3 regions of the Paenibacillus sp. J22R98 genome follow, and region 3 is predicted to be linked to each of the others. Evidence: riboswitches for the same ligand, from Rfam matches in the RefSeq annotation. Region 3 holds a riboswitch; each other region holds the start of a gene.

Region 1 (2,201 bases), on a different contig from region 3:
CCGGCTCCGGAGTACCAAGCAGAAACGTACCCGTATCACGATCTGATCCGGATGTACGTGAAGGAGCTTGATGATTCATATATCCTGTTCCCGGTAGCCGGTCTGACCTGCTTGGATCGGCTCCAACGGCTGTCACAGGCAGGGTTTCTGCTGATCACGGCGGATAAAGGCGATCACCGGCTGGAGCACTGGGACCTTGCGGAGCCGCCGGAATTCTTTCATCACGGCAGCTTCTCGTTAACGGCAAACTATCATGCGATTCAACATGTGCTGGAGCAGCGAGGCGCATTGTCGCTCTTTACGAAGGAGCATCATTATAACGCGATTAATGTCGGCTGTATTCTCATGCTGGAATCGCCAACGCGGTATGCCAATACGAGATTGGCTTTTCGGCGGTTTGTTGATCGCTTTGGACCGGACGAGTTCTTCAGCTTGAAGGAGTGGGTCGATCCGCATTTGGGCACGATGGGGCTGCAGCAAATTTTGGCTTTCTGGCGGCTCGGCGGATACGACGCGGAGTTCTTTATCCAGAGCACGAAACGGATTTCGGCTCTGCTGCCTGAGGCAGGCGAAGAAGAACTGATGGATATTCAAAATGGCATACACATCATGTGGTCGTCATTCTATGTGATGGAGCAGCGTTATGATTTGGCGCTTGATGCCGGGTTGTTGCTGTTCGAGATGGAGTTCTACGATGACGCGAAGGAGTTCCTGAGCTTATCGATTGAGACCGATGAAGAGGAGTCTGTCCCGACTGTCTTATTCTGTCTGGCTATATGCAGCTATGAACTGGGAGATAAGGAAGCGGCGATGACCTACTTGCGCGAGGCGCTCGTTCTGGAGCCGGAGCATGAGGATGCCTTGGCGCTGTTGCAAGCTCTGACAGCAGAAGAGTAAGTCGAGTTGAAAGTAGAAGGGCAGCCCTTGCGGTTGCCCTTTTGTTTGGCTTGATGGACAAAAGCATGGATCTTCTATAGTATGAATAGCAATTGAATAGAACAATCAAGGTGCACGCTTAGTAGATAGGCGCTGCTTAATAGGGAAGTCCGGTGAGAATCCGGCGCGGTCCCGCCACTGTAAATGAAGAGCTGATCTAGGATTTGCCACTGGCCCCCACGAGCCGGGAAGGTATAGAGAAGCGTTGACGCATAGCCAGGAGACCTGCCTTGATTGGATTTCACAGACTCTACGGATGATGGAGGCGGTGCTTTTTTGTTGTCTTTATTTGTAGTTGACGACGCCGGCTGCCCCTTGATTCTTATGAATCAGGGGCTTTTTGTTGTTCCGAACAGAGAAGGAGACGCATGGACATGAAGTCAATCAGGACTAAATTTATAGCGGCAGCCATCGTTGCAGTCGTCCTCATTATTGCTTTTTATAGCAGGGGGCCTACTTCCACCAAGACGAGTGAGTCTAATACCGTGCAAACAGCGGCGGAAGTGACGGATCAGACTACGGAGGAGTCGCCCGTGCTTGCACCGCCGGCATCTACCGCCGAATCCGAGCCTGCAACAGGACCTTCTGCGAACCTGTCAGAGCCAGCTTCGACAGGGGGGAAGCCGCCCGCGATCTCCGAAGAGACCGCACAAGAATCGGAGGAGCCGGCTGCTTCCGAGGAAGGAATAGAAACGTCGCCTAAGACCGAACAATCGGTGAAGCCTTCTAAGCCAAACACCTCCTCAACCGCATCCCAGGCGAAGCCGTCTACGCCTGCAAAAGGAACAGCCAAACCTCCTTCAACGGACACGAAGGCTCCTGCAATAAAGCCGGATGCAGGGAAGGATCCGTATTTGACCGACCCCGTCACGGAAGGGAAGCCGGCACCGGTCGAGCCGCAGGAAGCTGAAGTTTCCGATAAGGTGATGACAGCTTATCTCTCCGTGAACTGTGCCGCGATATTGGATCATATGGATCAATTGGATGACGAGAAGGTGGAGCTTGTACCGAAGGACGGTGTGATTTTCAAGTCGCAGAAAGTGACTTTCTATGAAGGGGAGTCCGTCTTTAACGTGCTGCAGCGTGAAATGAGGAAGAACAAGATACCGATGGAATTCGAGAATGCCCCGATGTACAACTCCGCTTATATCGAAGGGATCAATAACCTGTACGAATTCGACTGCGGGGAGTTATCGGGGTGGATGTATAAGGTGAATGAGTGGTTCCCGAATTATGGCGCAAGCCGGTATCAGTTGAAGCAGGGC
Region 2 (2,201 bases), on a different contig from region 3:
AGAACTTTAACATTGCCTTTAGCGGATAGAATTTGGGTATACAGCTTTGTGAAGAGAGCAAGATCCTCTTGCGTCAGATCTGTCACAAGCGCAGGCTCATCCACTTGAACCCACTCGGCCCCCAGCTCATTTAGCTTATTCAGTACGTCAGCGTAAGCCGCAGCTGTTTCTTGAATGAAGTCGTTCGCTTGCTTGACGCCGGTATATTTGGCAAGCTTGAGCAACGTGAAGGCACCGATCAATACCGGTTTCGTTGCGATATGGAGCTGTTTAGCCTCTAAGAACTCATCGAACAGCTTCGTGCCCGCCAGTTGAATACTTGTGGAATCATCGACGATGGGAACCATGTAGTGATAGTTTGTGTTGAACCATTTTTTCATGGCCAGCGCTTTAACGTCACCTTGTGCCCCTTGATAACCTCTTGCCATAGCAAAATAAGTTTCTAATGGGCTGAGTCCCAGTTCTTGGTAGCAATCCGGAATGATGTTGAACAAGCAAGCCGTATCGAGCAGGCCGTCATAGAAAGAGAAGTCGTTAGACGGAATGAAGTCAATACCGTGCACTTGCTGTCTTTTCCAGTGGTTGGCTCTAAGTTCGACGCCTGTCTGATGAAGCTCATGAATTGTAAGATCGCCTTTGAAATATTTTTCGGATGCGAATTTAAGTTCTCGTAATGATCCGACTCTAGGATAGCCAATAAGTGATGTTTGCAATGTGAATCTCTCCCTGCACTGTGTGATGAGCTCATTATAGAGCGGGGAGTGCGCTATCGGAAAACACTTAAATACTATGCCAGGGTATAGCTTTTTACTATGGGGCGGTTCGCTAGCGATCCAATAGATGATAGACAAAAGCATCATTATTCTATAGTATGAATAGCAATCGAATAGAACGAGTCAAGGTGCACGCTTAGTTGATAAGCGCTGCTTAATAGGGAAGTCCGGTGAAAATCCGGCGCGGTCCCGCCACTGTAAATGAAGAGCCGATCTAGGATTTGCCACTGGCCCACAAGCCGGGAAGGTATAGAGAAGCGTTGACGCATAGCCAGGAGACCTGCCTTGATTTGATTTCACAGACTCTACGGAAGATGGAGGCGGTGCTTTTTTTTGTTGTCCTTATTTATAGATGACGCCGGCTGCCCTTGATTCTTAACGAATCTGGGGCTTTTTTGTTTGGCATTTCGCAGGCTGCTGTGGACCAAAAGTTGAGGAGTGAGCGTGTGAAAGGCAAGATGTGTAATCGTATTATCTCTATCTGCCTGACGGTATTGCTGTTATTTGCTGCTTTGCCTCTGGCGGCGAATGCGGCTAACGATCCGATCGGCGCCGTTCCTAGTAGCATCAAGGAAACGAGCTTGAAGCATGTAGACCGTGTAGTCGAGGAAACGGCCGAATACATGCTGACTGTGGTAAAAGATCCACAGGTGGGCTCCGTTGGCGGCGAGTGGGCCATTATCGGGCTCGCACGGTCCGGCTACAAAGTACCGCAAAGCTATTATGACAATTATTATAGCCATGTCGTACAAGCTGTTACGGCAACCAAAGGTAATCTTAGCGATAAGAAATATACCGAGTATTCTCGTATCATTCTGGCACTCAGGGCAATCGGCGCAGATCCTGCGAATGTTGCCGGCTACAATTTGCTCATGCCTTTAGGCGATTTTGACAAGACGATCTGGCAAGGGATTAACGGTCCGATATTTGCACTTCTCGCGCTGGATAGCGGCAATTACGAGATTCCCTTCAACGAAGCAGCAAGTACGCACGCGACCAGAGGGATGTATATTGATGAAATTCTGTCGCGGCAATTGGAGGATGGGGGGTTCGCGCTCACCGGAACGACTGCTGACCCTGACATAACGGGCATGGCCATCCAAGCTTTAGCTAAGTATCTGAATCAACCTGACGTAAAGGCTGCAACGGAGATGGCGGTTCAAACCCTTTCCCGCATCCAAGAAGACTACGGCGGTTATGCAAGTCTAGGCGTGAGAAATGCTGAGAGCACCGTGCAAGTGCTCATGGCGCTATGTGAACTCGGGATTCCGATCGATGATAGTCGATTCGTCAAGAACGGTAAAACCATTCTGGATCAATTGTTGACTTACTATACGAAGGGACAAGGATTCGGGCACACAGCAGACGGAAGTGGAGTAACGGGGATGTCGACAGAACAGGCACTGTACGGACTCGTTAATTATCAGA
Region 3 (2,201 bases):
CCACTCGGATCTTCCATCCATGGCAGTTGATGAATCAGAATTCCCCAAACGCTCAGCAACGGCAATCTGGATGAGCCGATAGACAAACTGACGACGACGGATACAGCAAGAAGGAGCATCGCTGCTCCTCCATAAACATACAGCTTTTTTCTCATCTTACTTGAACAGATCCGGATGCAGCTTCTTCGCTACCTCCAGCAGCCCATCGGCTAGTCGAGGTCCGACACGGGTCAACGGATCCTGATCAACTTCAAATACTTGCTTATTCTTAACGGCATTAATCGTTGCCCAGCCCGGTCTAGTCTCAATCCCGGTTAGGATTGGATTCTTCTCACCTTCGGCAAGCGTCATGGAAGCATAGATAATCTGATCCGGATTCGATTTCACGACTGACTCGGGATCAATCTCGTACCAGCCCTGCTCGCTTGCAATGTTAACACCGCCGGCGAGAGTAATGAGTTCATCCAGAAACTCTCCTTTACCGACTGTCCAGCCCGGTGCGAATTCCAAGTACACATTCCGTTTCGGAGCATCTTTAACGGCATTAATAACCTGTTCTCTAACTTGCTCCATATGAGCCGTAACCTGTGCGGCTTGATCGTTCTTATCCAAAATTTCACCGATCTGCTTCACCTTCTCCATGACTGCATCATACGTCTTAGGATCTGTTGCAAATACCGGAATTTGAAGCGAACGAAGTTTATCGACAACGGCTTTTCCCATTGTATAGGAGGCGAGCACAAGGTCTGGTTTAAGCGAAACGATTTTCTCAATATCGGCGTCCATGTCGCCGATCTTCGGCAGACTCTCCGCTTCCTTCGGATAGTTGGAGTAATTATCTACCGCAACCAGAGAGGGCCCTGCATCTACAGCATAGACGATTTCCGTCTCACTAGGCAGCAGCGAAACAATACGCGCGGGTGCCGACTGGAACGTGAGCTCCGTACCCGTTACATCCTTCAACGTCAGCGGATATACCGAATGTTGTGCCGCATTATTTGTAGTTTGATTCTGATCAGCCGAGTTGGCGGTATTACTCTCAGTGGCAGCTTGAGTTCCGTTATTTTCCTTCGAACCGCAAGCAGCTGTAATCAACAGCAGCGCGGCCATGGTTATTAGTAATGCGATTTTAGTTAATGGCATTAATTTTGATTTCATTTGATTCATACTCTCCCTATTCTATAATTGCGTACAAGAAGAAACGGCTGTCATTCTAAAATGACACAAAAAAAGCATTTCCGACTTGAGCGTCAGAAATGCTTACGTTCCTTAGAACATCAGCGGGCAATACAAAACTGCCCATCTCCAACACCTCCCTAAGTCCTCGTAGGTAGCGTTCATTCTGAACAGGCAGGTATCCTGACTTGAAGCTTCTGTCATCAACGTCTTCCCAAACGATCCCATCGTTCAGTGACTTCGTATTGATGCATTGTCGACCGCAGATGGACGAGCATACCTCCATCCAATATCGACGCTTCTTACAGTGGCGGGTCCGTGCCGGTATTGCACCGGTCTTCCCTTTTAAGCTAAGCTTGCGCGATTCTTCAAATGCTTGAATCGACGGCATACGCTTAGCACCTGTTCCTAAACTATGAAATTGTGCTTGAGTAAATATACCATCACCTATTTAAGATGTCTATATTTGGCCTCGTTTCCGAAGAAATCGATTCATTTGGCCGTTTAAACGCAATGCATTAAATACGACCGAGACCGAGCTGAGTGCCATAGCTGTTCCGGCCATCCACGGCTCTATGCCGCCCACTGCTGCAAATGGGATCACAATGGAGTTATATAACAGCGCAAAACCTAGATTCTGACGGATATTGCGTACCGTCAGCCTACTGATTTGAAACGCCTCATAGATGCCTGTCAGACGCGAACGAAGCAGTGTCATATGCCCGGCATGAAGCGCTGCTTCCGTACCGCCGCCCATCGCGATGCCGACGTCTGCGGCCGCAAGTGCAGGAGCATCGTTCCAGCCGTCACCGGCCATTGCGATGACTCTATCTTCCGCTTGCAGCTCCCGAATGAGCTCCGCCTTGTGCTCCGGCAGCATGGAGGCATGAACATCTTCCTTTGCAATGCCCGTGATCCTGGCTACGTTCATAGCTGCTGACGGATGATCGCCAGTGGCAAGTAGAATCCGAATCCCCTCGGCTGCCAGCGCGGTCACCGCATCTGTCGAGGAGCGCTTTACTTGA

The links. A riboswitch is a leader RNA that binds a small molecule or an ion and turns the genes downstream of it on or off. The one in region 3 is predicted to bind cobalamin.
Region 1: another riboswitch for cobalamin. It lies ahead of AC50Y3_RS15100 (DUF4430 domain-containing protein); the one in region 3 lies ahead of AC50Y3_RS12875 (ABC transporter substrate-binding protein).
Region 2: another riboswitch for cobalamin. It lies ahead of AC50Y3_RS16160 (S-layer homology domain-containing protein); the one in region 3 lies ahead of AC50Y3_RS12875 (ABC transporter substrate-binding protein).

The regions. Positions count from the first base shown of each region.
Region 1 covers NZ_JBXENW010000004.1:403,252-405,452, reverse strand. The annotation lists gene AC50Y3_RS15105 (tetratricopeptide repeat protein) at 1-897, shown strand, start outside; cobalamin riboswitch at 989-1,183, shown strand; gene AC50Y3_RS15100 (DUF4430 domain-containing protein) at 1,311-2,201, shown strand, end outside.
Region 2 covers NZ_JBXENW010000005.1:141,376-143,576, reverse strand. The annotation lists gene metE (5-methyltetrahydropteroyltriglutamate--homocysteine S-methyltransferase) at 1-713, opposite strand, end outside; cobalamin riboswitch at 883-1,075, shown strand; gene AC50Y3_RS16160 (S-layer homology domain-containing protein) at 1,220-2,201, shown strand, end outside.
Region 3 covers NZ_JBXENW010000003.1:578,587-580,787, reverse strand. The annotation lists gene AC50Y3_RS12880 (FecCD family ABC transporter permease) at 1-155, opposite strand, end outside; gene AC50Y3_RS12875 (ABC transporter substrate-binding protein) at 157-1,158, opposite strand; cobalamin riboswitch at 1,333-1,597, opposite strand; gene AC50Y3_RS12870 (heavy metal translocating P-type ATPase) at 1,637-2,201, opposite strand, start outside.